Regions from separate parts of the Streptomyces sp. NPDC055243 genome, predicted to be linked through region 4. Evidence: riboswitches for the same ligand, from Rfam matches in the RefSeq annotation. Region 4 holds a riboswitch; each other region holds the start of a gene.
What was found. A riboswitch is a leader RNA that binds a small molecule or an ion and turns the genes downstream of it on or off. The one in region 4 is predicted to bind cobalamin.

Region 1 (4,204 bases), on a different contig from region 4:
TCGTGGTGTGGGCCACACGCGGATGAACCGATCACTATTGCGACCGTGATAAATCTTCACGACCACTCGGTGACGCCACCCATGTCACCGGTGGCGCTCGGGCCGGCAGACCGCCGGTAGCACTCCATCCATATCCGGGGGGATCAGGACCTGATCCGTGGCCATGACGCAGACTGCGGGCTCACGGATCTAGCGTGGAGAAAGGCGTCACCATGACCTCAGTGCAGGTCGAAGAGCATCACGACGGCAATGAGGCCGACGGCGCGGGCGGTTCGCCCGGCTCGTCAGGCGAGGGTTATCAGCGCGGGCTAGGTGCCCGGCAGATCCAGATGATCGCGATCGGCGGTGCCATCGGCACCGGCCTGTTCCTCGGCGCGGGCAAGGCCATCCACAAGGCCGGTCCGAGCCTCATCCTGGCGTACGCCATCGCCGGCCTCGTCATCTTCTTCATCATGCGGGCCCTGGGCGAGCTGCTCATGTACCGCGCCGTGTCGGGCTCCTTCTCGGAGTACGCGCGTGAATTCATCAGCCCGTTCTTCGGGTACGTGACCGGCTGGACGTACTGGCTCTTCTGGGTCGTGACCGGCATCACGGAAGTCACGGCGGCGGCCCAGTACATGCAGTACTGGACGCACGGCTCCATTCCACAATGGGCCTACGCGCTGATCTTCACGGTCATCCTGTACGGCGCCAACCTGATCTCCGTGAAGCTCTTCGGCGAGCTCGAGTTCTGGTTCTCGATGGTCAAGGTCACCGCGATCATCGGCATGATCCTCATCTGCGCCGGCGTCCTCACCATCGGCTTCTCCGACGCCGGTGACACCGCGTCCGTGTCCCACCTGTGGGACCAGGGCGGCTTCTTCCCGAACGGCATCGGCTCCACGCTGATGACGCTGCAGATCGTGATGTTCGCCTTCCTCGCCGTCGAGCTCGTCGGCGTCACCGCGGGCGAGTCCAAGGACCCCAAGACCGTCCTGCCCAAGGCCATCAACACCGTGCCGTGGCGCATCGCCGTCTTCTACGTCGGCGCGCTCATCATGATCCTCTCGGTCGTCCCGTGGACCACGTTCCAGCCGGGCGTCTCGCCGTTCGTCGCGGCCTTCGAGGAGATGGGCCTGGGCATCGGCGCCGCCATCGTCAACTTCGTCGTCCTGACGGCCGCGCTCTCCTCCTGCAACTCCGGCATGTACTCCACCGGCCGCATGCTGCGCGACCTGGCGCTCAACGGCCAGGGCCCGAAGTTCTTCACCAAGCTGACGAAGAACGGCCTGCCGCTGGTCGGCACCACCTTCTCCGCCACGCTGATGCTGGTCGGCGTCTGGATCAACTACCAGTGGCCGGGCGAGGCGTTCAACTACGTCGTCTCCTTCGCGACCATCTCCGGCATGTGGGCCTGGATCATGATCCTGGTCTGCCAGATCAAGTACCGCCGCAAGGCCGACCGCGGCGAGCTGCCGCAGTCCACCTTCCGGGCGCCGGGCGCTCCGTACACGAGCTGGTTCGCGCTCGCCTTCATCGGGATGGTCATCGTGATGATGGGCATCGACAAGGACGCGCGGATCTCGCTCTACGCGGCTCCGGTGTGGGCCCTGATCCTCGGCGTCGGCTACCTGATCATGCAGAAGCGGGGCGCGCAGCCCGCGGGCGGCGACAAGGCCGAGCCGCAGGACGCGGTGAAGTAGTGCCGTAACACCCCTCGTCCCAGCATGTGGGCCCGCTCGTACCATCCTTCGGTACGGGCGGGCCCTTCTGCTTATCCTGGCTGCCATGCTGACCCTGACCCAGGCCCTCCACGACCAGATCGTCGCGCACGCGCGCCAGGACCACCCCGACGAGGCCTGCGGTGTGGTCGCGGGCCCGGAGGGCACCGGCCGCCCCGAGCGCTTCATCCCGATGCTGAACGCGGCCCGCTCGCCCACGTTCTACGAGTTCGACTCGGGTGACCTGCTCAAGCTCTACCGCGAGATGGACGACCGCGACGAGGAGCCGGTGATCGTCTACCACTCGCACACGGCGACCGAGGCGTACCCCTCGCGCACGGACATCACGTACGCGAACGAGCCGGGCGCCCACTACGTCCTGGTCTCCACGGCCGACGCCGACGACGCGGGCGAGTTCCAGTTCCGCTCCTTCCGGATCGTCGAGGGCGAGGTCACCGAAGAAGAGGTGAAGGTCGTCCAGGCATACTGAGCTTCACCTTGAGGCGGCAGGACCCAGGAAGCCGGTGCGAATCCGGCACGGTCCCGCCACTGTGACCCCACCCTTCGCGGGCGGGGCAGTCAGGAACTGACCTGCCGCCCTCTTCTCCCACGACGCAGGGGACGCGGAATCCCCTGGAGGAGGCAGCTCAGCCATGTCCCGTCCCCTACGCGTGTTTGTCGCCGCGGCGCTGCTGGTCCCGCTCGCCGCGTGTTCGTCCTCCGACGGCACCGACGCGAAGCCGCAGGCCAAGACGCGGGGCTTCCCGTACACGGTCACCAACTGTGGCGTGAAGACGACGTACGAAGCACCGCCGAAGCGCGCCGTCACGATGAACCAGCACGTCACGGAAGTGATGCTGGAGCTGGGCCTGAAGGACCGCATCGCGGGCACGGCGTACCTGGACGACAAGGTCCTGCCGAAGTACGCGAAGGCGTACGCGGACACCCCCGTCCTCGCCAAGGAATACCCCTCGTACGAGAAGCTCCTGGCCGCCGACCCCGACTTCGTCTACGGCGGCTACGCGAGCGCCTTCCAGGCGGGCGAGGGCCGCAGCCGCAAGGCCCTGGCGAAGTCCGGCATCGAGAGCCGCCTCAACGTCGAGGGCTGCGCGAAGCGGGCCGTGTCGATGGACGACGTCTACCAGGAGGTCCGCGAGGTCGGCAGCACGTTCGGCGTGCGGCAGCGGGCGGACGAGTGGGTGGGCGCGGCCAAGCGCGAACTGTCCGCGACGGAAGCGAAGTCGAAGTCCAGGAAGCCGATCCCGGTCTTCGTCTACGACAGCGGCGACAAGACCGCGTTCACGGCGGGCGGCCGGGGCATCGGCAACGACATCATCGAGCGGGCCGGCGGCCGCAACGTCTTCGCCGACCTGGACAAGTCCTTCGGCGACGCGTCCTGGGAGTCGGTGGTCGACCGCAAGCCCGAGGTGATCGTGATCCTCGACTACGGCGGCACGACGGTCGCCCAGAAGAAGAAGCGCCTCCTGGACGACCCGGTCCTCGCGGACGTCCCCGCCGTCAAGCATCAGCGCTTCGCGGTCCTGCCCCTGTCGGACACGGTGGTGGGGGTGCGGGCACCGGGGGCGGTGAAGAAGCTGGCGGACCAGCTGTGAGGGGGCGGATTCAGCCCGTCCGGCGTTTGAGGACGAACTCGGCGGAGCCGGTGATGACGGCGACCAAGGCCCCCGCGCCGGAGCGGCCCGCGGCGGAGCCGCACATGTCACAGCCGGGAAGGGGCGGGGTTGGGGAAGGCCCCGCCAGGATCACACCGACCCGCGGACGGCTGCGCTACACGACAGTCATAGCGGCGCTCTGCGCAGCCCTCGCGGCGGCAGTCGTCGCGGGTCTCGCGCTGGGCTCGGTCCGCATACCCACGGCCGACGTCCTTCAGATCCTGACGGGCGGCGCGCAGCCCTCCCCGTTCCGCACCATCGTGCTGGACGTGCGACTCCCCAGGGTGCTGCTCGGCGCAGCCGTAGGCGCCGGGCTCGCCGTCATCGGCACCGTCCTGCAGGCCCTGGTGAGGAACCCGCTGGCCGATCCGTTCCTGCTCGGCGTCTCCTCCGGTGCCTCCGCGGGAGCCGTCGCCGTCATCGTCCTCGGCAGTGTCTTCGGCCTGGGCGCGGGGCTGGCCACCACCGTCACCCTTCCGGCCGCCGCCTTCGCCGGCGCGCTGCTCTCCCTGCTCGTCGTCTACACCCTGGCCAGGTCCGGCGGCGGAGGCTTCGCCACCGGCCGGCTGATCCTGGCCGGGGTGGCCGTCTCGTACATCCTCTCCGCCCTGACCAGCCTGATCCTGATCATGGCCGACAGCACGGACCACCTGAAGGAGGTCCTGTACTGGACCCTCGGCGGCCTCGGCAGCGCCCGCTGGGACATGCTCGCCCTGCCCGCCGCCGCCCTGATCGTGGGCACGGCGCTGCTCGTCGCCCTGGCCCGCCCGCTCGACCTGCTCCTGGTGGGGGAGGAGGGCGCCACCGTCCTCGGCCTGGACACGGCCCGCT
Region 2 (4,204 bases), on a different contig from region 4:
AAGACGATCTCCGGCGGGATCGTCAACGAGGACGGACTGAAGACAGAGGTGATCTTCGCGGCCCTGGTGGGCGCGATCCTCTGGAATCTGTTGACCTGGCTGGTGGGCCTGCCCTCCAGCTCCTCCCACGCACTCTTCGGCGGCCTCATCGGTGCCGCGGTCATGTCGATGGGCTGGTCGTCGATCGACGGCGGCACCGTCGTCACGAAGATCCTGATCCCCGCGATCGCCGCGCCCCTCGTCGCCGGCATCGCCGCGACGCTGGCCACGCGCCTGACGTACCGCATCGGGCGCAACACCGACACCAAGGCGACCGCCAAGGGCTACCGCACCGGCCAGATCGCCTCCGCGGGCCTCGTCTCGCTGGCGCACGGCACGAACGACGCGCAGAAGACGATGGGCATCATCACGCTCGCCCTGATCACCGGCGGCGTCCTGAACCCGGGTGCCAACCCCCCGATGTGGGTCATCGTCTCGGCCGGTGTCGCCATCGCGCTGGGCACCTACCTCGGCGGCTGGCGCATCATCCGCACCATGGGCAAGGGCCTGACGGACCTCGCGCCGCAGCAGGGCTTCGCCGCCCAGACCAGCGCCGCGACCGCGATCCTCGCCTCCTCGCACATCGGCTTCTCGCTCTCCACCACCCAGGTCTGCTCGGGCGCCGTGATGGGCGCGGGCCTCGGCCGCAAGGGCGGTGTGGTCCGCTGGTCCACGGCGACCCGCATGTTCGTCGCCTGGGGCCTCACGCTCCCGGCCGCCGGTCTGGTCGGCGCGGGCGCGGAGTTCCTCACCAAGCAGGGCCCCTGGGGCGTCGCGGCGACCGCCGCGCTGCTCATCGGTGGCTCGGCCGTGATCTGGGTGCTCTCCCGGCGCAACGCCGTCGACCACACGAACGTCGCCGACGACGAGATCGGCGGCCCCTCCGGCGCCGAGCCCGCCGGTGTCGTGACCACCGCGATGGCCGCCGTCTCGCCGCCGCCCACCGGGTCGGCCGTGGCAAGCGCCGACGTCGACTTCGTCAAGGCCACCATCCCGGCCCCGACCGGCACCGTGGCGGATCCCGCCCGGCCCGCCACGGTGTAAGGACAACTCACCATGAACATCGACTGGGCAGCTCTCGGCTCCGTGTTCGGAGTCAGCCTCGGGGTGACGGTGGCCCTGGTGGGCCTGTTCACCCTCGGCATCGTCGGCCTCTCCAAGCGCGAGGCGGCCACGTCCGGCGCCTCTTCCACCACCGCCGGCACCACCGCCGGCACCGTCCCCGTGGCGGCACGCACGGGCGCGTACGCGTGCTTCGCGCTCTGCCTGGCGGCCGTGGCGTACGGGATCTACCTGATCGTCGCCTGACGGCACTTCGGCCTCACGGGAGCCGGGTGGGACACGCCTCGACGAGTGCGTCCCACCCGGCTTTCGCGTGTCCGCCGTGCCCGGCCCGCGCCGACGCACGCCGACGCCGGGAAACCGGCCCCATGTGGGCCTCGGCACACTCTCCCGTACCAGGTCAACGGCAAGTTGACGGGCGTTCGCGGGCGTGGTGGACTGCCGGAGCCATTACGGCGGCAGGAGAGGAAGCCGGTGCGAATCCGGCGCGGTCCCGCCACTGTCATCGGGGAGCCCCCTCCTCGGAAGCCAGGAACTCTCGCCGCCGGTCACGTCGAACCAGGGCGCGGACACCCTGAGTGAGGACATATCGCCATGCGCGGCCGCCCGTTGCCGGTCTCTGTGCCCCTGCCCTTCCAGGCCGGGCCCCTCGCTCCTCTCCTCCTTCCGGTCGGCTGAACCCGTGCGTGCCGACCGCGACTTCGCGTACGGCGCCGCCGCCGGCCTCCTCGGTGACCTGCTGCTCGGCGATCCTCGCCGCGGGCACCCGGTCGCCGCGTTCGGCCGGGCCGCGGGCGCCGTCGAGCGTGTGCTGTGGCGTGACCACCGCGGGTGGGGCGCCCTGCACGCCGTGGTGTGCGCCGGGGGCGCGGCCGGTGCCGCCGCCCTGGCCTCTTCTCTCGTACGTGACTCACGCGCCGCGTCCGTCGCGCTGACCGCCGCCACGACCTGGGCCGTGGTCGGCGGGACCTCGCTGGGGCGTGAGGCGCGGGCCATCGGCGGGGCGCTCGCCGCCGGGGACGTCGAGGTGGCGCGGGAGCGGCTGCCGCATCTGTGCGGGCGCGATCCGCAGGCTCTGGACGCCGACGGCATCGCGCGGGCCGTGGTCGAGTCCGTCGCCGAGAACACCTCCGACGCGGTGGTCGGTGCGCTCGTGTGGGGCGCCGTCGGCGGGGTGCCGGGGCTGGTCGCCTTCCGTGCCGTCAACACGCTCGACGCCATGGTCGGGCACAAGTCCGTGAGGTACCGGCGCTACGGGTGGGCCTCCGCGCGGCTCGACGACGTTCTGGGCTGGCCGGGCGCCCGGCTCACCGCGGTGCTGGCCGCCGTCGCCGGGGACGCTCCGAAGGGAGCCCTGCGCGCCTGGCGCGCGGACGCGGCCAAGCATCCGAGCCCCAACGCGGGGCCCGTGGAGTCCGCCTTCGCCGGGGCGTTGGGGGTACGGCTCGGGGGGAGCCTCTCGTACGGAGGCCGGGTCGAGCACCGGCCCGTCCTGAACACGAGCGGGCGGGCCGTCGACGTGACGGACATCGAGCGGGCCGTGCGGTTGTCGCGGCGGGTCGGACTGCTGGCCCTGGGGGTCGCGGCAGTGGTGAGCACTATGCGGAAAGGCGGCGCCTCGTGAGTGGTGGACTGCTCGTGGCCGGGACCACATCGGACGCGGGGAAGAGCGTCGTCACCGCGGGCATCTGCCGGTGGCTGGCCCGCAAGGGGGTCTCCGTCGCGCCCTTCAAGGCGCAGAACATGTCCCTCAACTCCTTCGTCACGCGCGAAGGCGCCGAGATCGGACGGGCCCAGGCCATGCAGGCGCAGGCCGCCCGGGTCGAGCCGAGCGCGCTGATGAACCCCGTGCTGCTCAAGCCCGGCAGCGACCGCAGCAGCCAGGTCGTCCTGATGGGCAAGGCCGTGGGCGAGATGAGCGCACGCGGCTACCACGGTGGACGGCAGGAAGCGCTGCTCTCCACCGTCGTGGGATGCCTGGAGGAACTGCGGGGCAGCTATGACGCCGTGATCTGCGAAGGCGCGGGCAGCCCCGCCGAGATCAATCTGCGGCGCACGGACATCGTGAACATGGGGATCGCGCGGGCCGCCCGCTTCCCCGTCCTCGTCGTCGGCGACATCGACCGCGGTGGCGTCTTCGCCTCCTTCTTCGGGACGACGGCGCTGCTCAGCGCACAGGACCAGGAACTGGTCGCCGGGTATCTCGTCAACAAGTTCCGGGGCGACGTCTCGCTGCTGGAACCCGGGCTCGACATGCTGCTCGGGCTCACCGGGCGGCGCACGTTCGGTGTGCTGCCCTTCCAGCACGGCCTCGGCATCGACGAGGAGGACGGCCTGCGGGTGTCCCTGCGGGGCGCCGTGCGCGAGTCCGCCGTCACCCCGCCGGTCGGTGAGGACGTGCTGCGGGTCGCCGTCTGTGCCGTGCCGCTGATGTCGAACTTCACGGACGTGGACGCCCTGGCCGCCGAACCCGGCGTCGTGGTGCGGTTCGTGGACCGGGCCGACGAGCTCGTCGACGCCGATCTCGTGGTCGTGCCGGGCACGCGCGGCACCGTGCGCGCCCTGGAGTGGCTGCGCGAGCGCGGTCTCGCGGACGCCATCGCGCGGCGCGCCGCCGAGGGGCGGCCCGTGCTCGGGATCTGCGGCGGCTTCCAGGTGCTCGGCGAGCACATCGAGGACGACGTCGAGTCGCGGGCGGGGGCCGTGGACGGGCTCGGGCTGCTGCCCGTGCGCGTGCGGTTCGAGCGCGAGAAGACCCTCGCGCGGCCGGTCGGCGAGGCGTTGGGCGAACCCGTCGAGGGGTACGAGATCCATCACGGCGTCGCCGAAGTCCTGGGCGGAGAGCCCTTCCTGGACGGCTGCCGCGTCGGCGAGGTGTGGGGCACGCACTGGCACGGCTCCCTGGAGAGCGACGCGTTCCGGCGCCGCTTCCTGACCGAGGTCGCCCGCGCCGCCGGACGCCGCTTCGTGCCCGCGCCCGACACCAGCTTCGGCGCCCTGCGCGAGGAGCAGCTCGATCTGCTCGGCGATCTGATCGAGGAGCACGCGGACACCGACGCGCTGCTCGGCCTGATCGAGAACGGCCCCCCGTCCGGCCTCCCCT
Region 3 (4,204 bases), on a different contig from region 4:
CGCGGACGAAGGACCAGGCGAGCATGGTGACGGGACCGGTGAGCATGCCCTTGACGGGACGGTCGGTGAGGGAGTTGGCGTACGAGGTCCAGCGCACCGTCATCGGCTCGGGCCGCGAGATGTCCCCTGCCAGGACCGGCGGGCGCACATAGCGGGTGCCGTAGGATTGGACCCAGCCGTGCTGTGTGGCGAGGTAGCCGGTGAGCTGCTCGGCGAAGTACTGCACCATGTCGTTGCGTTCGGGCTCGCCGTGCACCAGGACGTCGATGCCCGCCTTCTCCTGGAAGGCCAGGACCTCGCGGATCTCGTTCCTGATGCGCTCCTCGTACCCGGCGGTGTCGATACGTCCCGCACGCAAGTCGGCCCGTGCCGTGCGCAGTTCGGCGGTCTGCGGGAACGAGCCGATGGTGGTCGTGGGCAGCTGCGGCAGGCCCAGCCGCGTCCGCTGGGCCGCCGCCCGCTCCGGGTAGGCATGTGCGCGGCGGGCGTCGGTTTCGGTGACGGCGGCGACGCGGGAGCGTACGGCCGGGTCGTGGGTGAGGGCGGAGCCCGAGCGGGACGCCAAGTCGGCGCGGTTGGCCGACAGTTCGGCCGCGATGGCGCCCGTGCCCTGGGCCAGGCCGCGGGCGAGCGTGGCGATCTCGGCGGTCTTCTGGTGGGCGAAGGCCAGCCAGCGGGCGATCTGCGGGTCGATGTCCCGCTCGGCGGTGGAGTCCAGCGGGACGTGCAGCAGGGAGCAGGACGCGGAGACGTCGACCCGGTCGGCGAGGCCCAGGAGCGTGCCCAGGGTGGACAGCGACTTCTCCAGGTCGTTGATCCAGATGTTGCGGCCGTTGACGACGCCCGCGACAAGACGCTTGCCGGGCAGACCGCCGACGGCGGCGAGGTCCTGGAGCTGGCTGGCGGCGGCCTCGGTGAAGTCCAGGGCGAGGCCGTCGACCGGTGCCTTGGCGAGCACCGGAAGCGCCTCGCCGAGCCTGCCGAAGTAGGAGCCGACCAGGAGCTTCGGGCGGTCGGTGAGGGCGCCCAGGTCGCGGTAGGCGCGCGCGGCGGCGTTGAGTTCGGCCGGGGTGCGGTCCTGGACCAGGGCGGGCTCGTCGAGCTGCACCCACTCGGCGCCCGCGGCGCGCAGGTCGGCGAGGACCTCGGCGTACACGGGAAGCAGACGGTCCAGGAGGGTGAGCGGCTCGAAGCCGGCGGCCACGCCGGGCGCGGGCTTGGCGAGCAGCAGATAGGTGACCGGGCCGACGAGGACCGGGCGGGCCGCGAGGCCGAGCGCGATCGCCTCCTTCAGCTCGGCGACCTGCTTGGCCGAGTCGGCGGTGAAGACGGTGTCCGGGCCCAGCTCCGGTACGAGGTAGTGGTAGTTGGTGTCGAACCACTTGGTCATCTCCAGCGGCGCCACGTCCTGGGTGCCGCGGGCCATCGCGAAGTATCCGTCGAGCGGATCGGTGTCGACGGCCTCGCGGTGCCGCTGGGGGATCGCGCCGACCATGACGCTGGTGTCCAGGACGTGGTCGTAGTACGAGAAGTCGCCGGTCGGCACTTCGTCGATGCCGGCGTCGGCCAGATGCCGCCAGGTGGACCGGCGCAGCTGCGCCGCGGTGTCCCGGAGGGCGTCGGCGGTGACGCGGCCCTTCCAGTACCCCTCGACGGCCTTCTTCAGTTCCCGGTCGGGGCCCTGGCGGGGGTAGCCGTACACGGTGGACCGTGCTGCCGCGGCTGCGGACTTCGCTGTCACGGAAATCTCCTTCGCGAGATGACTCCTGAGCATCCCGGGGACGGGACACGGACGCGAAGGGATGACGGACCGGATGGACCGAACGCGCGCCTGCGGCACGGTGCTCCACCTGATCCGACGCCGACCCGCCCACGAGGTCACCGGGATGTCCGCACGTGAGGGGTCACGTACGGGCAACGGGCAGGTCTTCGGACTCGCGGGCACACCTGCCGAAACAGGTTCCTACTGGCCGTCGCTTCCCGGATCCGCGCTCGGATCCAGTGCTCATGACGGCGGTCGTTCCCACTCACCGCTGCGGGGCAGTCCCGGATTCCCACCGGGTTCCCTCTTACGACGCTCCTGCCTGGCGGACAGGGCGAACCAGCTGCACCGGTCAGGCTAAGGGGTGGTCCGGCCTCTTGGGCAGTACTGATCACATTCCGGACCGTGAGGTGAGACACGGCGGCGGGGCGGTCCGCCATCAGCTCCAGGACCGTCGCGCGATCGATGGCCCGCCCACTCCTGAACCTCGCGCGAGCCGGGCGCACACGGTCGAGGCACATGGGCTGACCAGGGGCGTACGCCCTGGTCGTGTGCGCTCGCGCGTGCCACAGCCGGGGCGGTCCCGCAAGTTGTCAGGAGGCTCGATCGAGCACTAGGGTCACCACGCCTTGGTGCTCGGGAAATCCGGTGTGATGCCGGTGCGGCCCTCGCCACTGTGATCGGGAAGTCCGGCTCCAGCCCTCGCGGCAGCCACTGGGTGCTCACGCACCCGGGAAGGCGGAGTCCGGTCGGTACGACCCGTCAGCCAGGAGACCGGCCAAGGCGCGTTGTCCATCCACGAGGTGCTGGAGAGGGTCTGCTTAGCCATGCACATAGCCGAGGGTTTCCTCCCGCCGGCGCACGCGATCGCCTGGGGCGTAGCGTCCGCGCCGTTCGTCGTCCACGGAGTCCGCTCCCTGACGCGTGAGGTCAAGGAGCACCCGGAGAGCACCCTGCTCCTGGGCGCATCCGGTGCCTTCACTTTCGTCCTTTCCGCACTGAAGATCCCCTCCGTCACGGGCAGTTGCTCGCACCCGACGGGCACGGGCCTCGGCGCGATCCTGTTCCGGCCGCCGATCATGGCGGTCCTCGGCACCATCACGCTGCTGTTCCAGGCGCTGCTGCTGGCCCACGGCGGGCTCACCACGCTCGGCGCCAACGTGTTCTCCATGGCGATCGTCGGGCCATGGGCCGGATACGCCGTCTACCGCCTCCTGAAGCGGTACGACGTGCCGCTCATGGTCGCCGTGTTCTTCGGCGCCTTCGTCGCCGACCTGTCCACGTACTGCGTCACCAGCGTCCAGCTGGCCCTGGCGTTCCCCGACCCGAGCAGCGGATTCCTCGGCGCCCTGGGCAAGTTCGGCGGCATCTTCGCCGTCACCCAGATCCCGCTGGCCGTCAGCGAGGGCCTGCTCACCGTCGTGGTGATGCGGCTGCTCGTGCAGTCGAGCAAGGGTGAGCTCACCCGGCTCGGCGTCCTGCTGCGGGACAAGTCGTCAGCGGCCGTGACCGCAGGGAAGAACGTGACGGCAGAGAAGAACGTGACGACGGAGAAGCAGACGGAGACGGGGGCCAGCGCCTGATGAGCCGCAACGCGAAGATCAACACTCTGCTCCTCCTCATCGTCGCCGCGCTCGCCGTGCTGCCGCTGGCGCTCGGTCTCGGCGACGACGAGAAGGAGCCGTTCGCCGGGGCCGACGCCCAGGCCGAGACCGCGATCACCGAGATCGAGCCGGACTACGAACCCTGGTTCTCGCCGCTGTACGAACCCCCCTCCGGGGAGATCGAGTCCGCGCTCTTCGCCCTTCAGGCGGCGCTGGGCGCGGGCGTCCTCGCGTACTACTTCGGTCTGCGCAAGGGACGCCGCCAGGGCGCCGAGCTCGCACTGGCCGAGAAGGCCGCCACAGCCGGGAAGGCCGCCACGGAGCGGACCGCCGACGGGGAGAGCGCCCGGGCCGAGACCGAGCAGGTCTGACCCCGCGTGCTGCCCATCGACGCGGCGGCGCACAGCAGTCGCTGGCGCCGCCGCCACCCCGTGGACAAGGCCGTGCTCGGCCTCGGTTTCACCGTCCTCGCCGTCTCTCTGCCGCCCTGGCCGGGTGCCGCCCTGGTCCTGGTCGCCGCGCTCGCCGTACTGCTCGGGCCCGCCGGTGTGCCGCCGCGCAAACTGTGGCGCGCCTACCGCGTGCCGCTCGGCTTCTGCGTCACCGGCGCCCTGACCCTGATCGTGCAACTCGGCGGCCCCGAAGGGTTCGTCACGCTCGCCGACGGCGGCCCCGCACGCGCGGGCGGTCTGCTCCTGCGCACGTCGGCGGCCTCGCTCGGCGTCCTGCTCTTCGCCTTCACCACGCCCATGTCGGACCTGCTGCCCCGCCTGGTGAAGGTGGGCGTACCGGCGCCGGTGGTGGACGTGGCCCTCGTCATGTACCGCATGAGCTTCCT
Region 4 (4,204 bases):
CGGCCCTCCGCGATCTCCTTGCGGGAGCTGGTGACCTCGCCCGTCTTGCGGTCCTTGAGCTGCAGCCCGACGCCGATGACGTTCTCGGGCTTCACGGCGTAGCCGTACTTGGGGTCGGCAAGGACCATGCGCACCAGGTCCTCGCTGGCCGCGCTCACCACGTAGACCTCGATGCCGTGCTTGCGCAGAGACTTGTAGAGCTCCTGCATGCCGGTGAAGAACTCCGGCGCCTCGACCTCGGTCCTGGTCAGCTTCCCGTCCTCGTAGTACTCGGCGGGGATCGGCTTGTCGTGGGCGAGGAGCTCGTCGACGTACCCCTTGAGCTGCTTGAGTGTGAAGCCGGAGAAGATCTGCGCGGCCCACGGGTAGCAGACCTGGTCGTCGACCTCGCACAGCCGGTTGTAGTAGCTGTAGAGGCTCTCCTTGTGCTTCGCCGTGTCCTTGAAGGGGATGATCTTCAGCGACGGGTCCATCGACTTGCGGGTCAGCACCCCCTTCATCTCCAGGAAGGGCAGGAGGGACTCCTCCAGGTCGTTGCGGTACGTCGTGTTGTCCGCGTCGAAGACGGCGTACGCGCCCTTGTGGCCGTTCTCCGCGATGACCTTGCCCAGCTTCTTCGCGACCGGCTCGGGCCAGTGCTTCAGCTCGGCCGCGGTCCTCGTGCTCCGCGCGGAGGCGTCCGCGGCCGTCGCGTCCGTGCTGGGCCAGAGCGCCGTCCCCGCCAGGACGGCCGCGGTGAGCGCGCCCGCCGTGCCGAGTACGGCCAGCTTGCTCTTTGCCTTTACTGCCATGTTTCTGTGCCCCCTGAGAGCGGTCTGCGCCCCGTCCGGAGCGGCGGGTCATCGTATGAGGTCGGACCGCGGATTCCCATGATCGACATCACCGGACGCAGGGGGCATGGGACGGATCTGCGCGGGTAGCCGCATCGGACGTTCGCCGGGCCTCGGGGCCTGCCTCTCGGGCCCGCCCATCGCATACTGGAAGGCATGGAGACCGTCTCCCCGGAGTTCGTGCGGGCCGCTCCGCGGCTCGACGGCATGGTGGTGTCCGCCGTCGGCTACCGCACCGAGGGGGAGCGGCCGGGCCTGCACCGCGGCCTGCCGTCCCCGTACCTGACGCTGATCTTCTCGCTGGACGGCCCCGTCGTCAGCGGCGCGAGCCCCGAGCAGGCGGGCGGCCCCGACGCCGACCGCACGGACATCGTCCTGGGCGGCCTGCACCAGTCCCCGGCCTACGTCGTGCGGCCCGAGCACGAGGCGGGCATCCAGCTCGCCGTGCACCCGCTCGCCGCCCGCGCCCTGTTCGGCGTACCGGCGTCGGAGCTCGCGGACGAGCTGGTGACGCCCGGCGCTGAGGTGATGGGCCGCAGCGCCGCCGACGTACGGGAGATGCTGTGCGAGCAGGGCGGCTGGGAGGAGCGATTCGCCTTCCTGTCCGCCTACTTGAGGCAGCGCGCGGCCGAGGAATCCGGCGGAACCGTACGCCCCGAGGTCGCCGAGGCCTGGGCCTGGCTGGCCCGGCACCGGGGCGTCGGCACCCTGCACGGCCTCTCCCGGCACGTCGCGCTCAGCGAACGCCGCCTGACCACGCTCTTCCGCGCCGAGACGGGCCTGAGCCCCAAGCAGGCGGGCCGCCTGATGCGCTTCCAGCGCGCACGCGACGCCGTCGTACGCCTCGTCGCCGCGGGCGCCGCCCCCGACCTGGCCCGTGTCGCCGCCGACTGCGGCTACTACGACCACTCCCACCTGGTGCGGGACTTCCGGCAGTACACCGGCGTCAGCCCCAGCGGCTGGCTGGCCGAAGAGTGCCGGAATATCCAAGCCGGGAGCCATGGCGGAGGCGAAGAGTAGGAGCCATGAACACCACCGAGAAGCAACAGCAGCCCCAGTCCACCTCCGCCGGGCGCGCGCCCGACGTCTGGCCGACGCTCCAGGCCCACGACGCCCCCGCCCTGATCGACTTCCTGGTCGGCACCGTCGGCTTCCTGCGCACCGCCGTCTACGAGGACGGCGACCGCGTGGCCCACGCCGAGCTCGACTGGCCCGAGGGCGGCGCGATCATGCTCGGCTCGTACGACGAGAAGTCCCAGGGCTGGTGCCTGGAACCGGGCACCTTCGGCGCGTATGTCGTCACCGACCACGTGGACGACCTCTACCAGCGGCTCAGCACCGCCGGGGTCGAGATCGTCCGCGAGATCGAGGACCAGCCGTACGGCAGCAGGGAGTTCGCGATCGCCGACCCCGAGGGCAACAAATGGTCCTTCGGCACCTACCGCGGCGCGCCGAGGCCCGGTCAGCCGTCCTGACCCTGCGTGATAGCTTGCGAGCGCCAGTCAACCCACACCAGGGCCAGGGAATCCGGTGCGAATCCGGAACTGACGCGCAGCGGTGAGGGGGAACGGGCGGGGCCACGGCCACTGGGCGTCCACGGACGCCTGGGAAGGCGCCCCGCACGGCCGATCCCCGAGTCCGAAGACCTGCTGGCACCTTCGCCCGCGCACCGGGCGGCGGAGGTGACGAAGCAGGCCAGGCTCCGCGTATGAGCCGTGAGACTCAAGGGATCGTGTGTCCTCCACAGCCCGTCGTGTACGTATGCCCCTTCTCCTCGGCGTCGCCCTTTCGGCCACGCTGACCTCCTGCGGCGGCTCCGGCTCGTCGGCCTCCACCTCGGACGAGAAGGCCGCCGGCTACCCACTGACCCTGACCTCCTGCGGAAAGAAGGCGGAGATCAAGGCGCCGCCGCAGCGGGCGGTCTCCCTCGACCAGGGCTCCACCGAGATCCTGCTCTCCCTCGGCCTCGCGGACCGCATGGCCGGCACCGGGACCTGGACGGACCCGGTCCTGGAGGGCCTGGAGAAGGACAACGCCAAGGTCGAGCGGCTCGCCGACAGCTACCCCTCCTTCGAGAAGGTCCTCGCCCAGGAACCGGACTTCGTCACCGCGTCCTTCGAGGCGACGGTCAGCAAGGGCGGCGTCGCCGACCGCGCCAAGTTCGCCGAGCTCGGCGTACCCGCCTATGTCTCGCCCTCCGACTGCGCGGGCAAGGACAACAGCGGCGACGGCGACGGCCGCCGCGACAAGACGCTGACCATGGACACGGTCTACGGCGAGGTGCGCGACCTGTCCAAGGCGTTCGGCGTCGAGAAGCGCGGCGAACGCCTGATCGCGCGGCTCAAGGACCGGGTGGCGAAGGCGACCAAGGCGATGGACGCCTCCGATGCCTCGCTCCTCTACTGGTTCGCCAACTCCGACGCTCCCTACATCGCGGGCTGCTGCGGAGCGCCGGGCATCATCACCCGCGAGCTCGGCGCGAAGAACGTCTTCGACGACACCCGCGACGAGTGGCCCCAGATCAACTGGGAGACGGTGGCCGACCGCGACCCGGACGTCCTGGTCATCGGCGACCTCACCCGCAGGTCGCAGACCGCGGAGAGCGCGAAGAAGAAGATCGCGTTCCTGGAGTCCAACCCGGTCACCAAGAACCTGACCGCCGTGAAGAAGAAGCGGTACGTGCTGCTGAGCGGCCAGGCCATGAACCCGACGATCCGCACGGTGGACGGCGTGGAGCAAGTAGCCGACGCCTTGCGCGAGTTCGGGCTCGCCAAGTGACGCGAGCCCTCCCGGGCGGCATACGGCAGACCCTGCTCTGGACGGCGGGACTCGCCGCCCTGGCCCTCTCCGTGGCGGTGGCCGTCACCATCGGCCCCGCCGACATCTCCGTACCGGACGTGTGGTCGGCGGTGGCCGCCCACCTCGGCTGGGGCGAGGCGACGCTGACGCCCATCCGGGACGGCATCGTCTGGAACCTGCGCATGCCGCGCACGCTGCTCGCGGCGGTCTGCGGCGCGGGCCTCGCGGTCTGCGGGACGGTCCTCCAGTCCCTCCTGCGCAACCCGCTCGCCGACCCCTTCGTGCTCGGCGTCTCCTCGGGGGCCTCCACGGGCGCGGTCGCGATCGTCGTCCTGGGGGTCGGCGGGGGAGTGGTGTCGATCTCGGCGGGCGCCTTCGTGGGCGCCGTGGTCTCGTTCGCCCTCGTCCTGCTGCTCAGCCACACCCTGGGCGGAAGCACCGACCGAGTGGTGCTGTCCGGGGTGGCGGCGATGCAGCTCTTCTCCGCGCTCACCTCGTTCGTGATCCTGACGTCGGGCGACGCGGAGACGACGCGGAGCGTCCTGTTCTGGCTGCTCGGCTCGTTGAGCGGGGTG

Region 1: linked by a shared signal. The riboswitch ahead of ACIGXX_RS18880 (ABC transporter substrate-binding protein) and the one ahead of ACIGXX_RS11190 (ABC transporter substrate-binding protein) in region 4 are both predicted to bind cobalamin.
Region 2: linked by a shared signal. The riboswitch ahead of ACIGXX_RS22715 (cobalamin biosynthesis protein) and the one ahead of ACIGXX_RS11190 (ABC transporter substrate-binding protein) in region 4 are both predicted to bind cobalamin.
Region 3: linked by a shared signal. The riboswitch ahead of metE (5-methyltetrahydropteroyltriglutamate--homocysteine S-methyltransferase) and the one ahead of ACIGXX_RS11190 (ABC transporter substrate-binding protein) in region 4 are both predicted to bind cobalamin.

Annotation. Positions count from the first base shown of each region.
Region 1 covers NZ_JBITWR010000006.1:54,798-59,001, forward strand. The annotation lists gene ACIGXX_RS18870 (amino acid permease) at 213-1,682, shown strand; gene ACIGXX_RS18875 (M67 family metallopeptidase) at 1,768-2,190, shown strand; cobalamin riboswitch at 2,154-2,310, shown strand; gene ACIGXX_RS18880 (ABC transporter substrate-binding protein) at 2,354-3,313, shown strand; gene ACIGXX_RS18885 (FecCD family ABC transporter permease) at 3,418-4,204, shown strand, end outside.
Region 2 covers NZ_JBITWR010000007.1:383,039-387,242, reverse strand. The annotation lists gene ACIGXX_RS22725 (inorganic phosphate transporter) at 1-1,083, shown strand, start outside; gene ACIGXX_RS22720 (hypothetical protein) at 1,096-1,347, shown strand; cobalamin riboswitch at 1,527-1,662, shown strand; gene ACIGXX_RS22715 (cobalamin biosynthesis protein) at 1,784-2,725, shown strand; gene ACIGXX_RS22710 (cobyric acid synthase) at 2,722-4,204, shown strand, end outside.
Region 3 covers NZ_JBITWR010000013.1:16,613-20,816, forward strand. The annotation lists gene metE (5-methyltetrahydropteroyltriglutamate--homocysteine S-methyltransferase) at 1-1,741, opposite strand, end outside; cobalamin riboswitch at 1,903-2,121, opposite strand; cobalamin riboswitch at 2,376-2,560, shown strand; gene ACIGXX_RS31535 (energy-coupling factor ABC transporter permease) at 2,590-3,345, shown strand; gene ACIGXX_RS31540 (energy-coupling factor ABC transporter substrate-binding protein) at 3,345-3,737, shown strand; gene cbiQ (cobalt ECF transporter T component CbiQ) at 3,744-4,204, shown strand, end outside.
Region 4 covers NZ_JBITWR010000003.1:298,032-302,235, reverse strand. The annotation lists gene ACIGXX_RS11205 (haloacid dehalogenase-like hydrolase) at 1-791, opposite strand, end outside; gene ACIGXX_RS11200 (helix-turn-helix domain-containing protein) at 987-1,850, shown strand; gene ACIGXX_RS11195 (VOC family protein) at 1,856-2,305, shown strand; cobalamin riboswitch at 2,313-2,499, shown strand; gene ACIGXX_RS11190 (ABC transporter substrate-binding protein) at 2,592-3,608, shown strand; gene ACIGXX_RS11185 (iron chelate uptake ABC transporter family permease subunit) at 3,605-4,204, shown strand, end outside.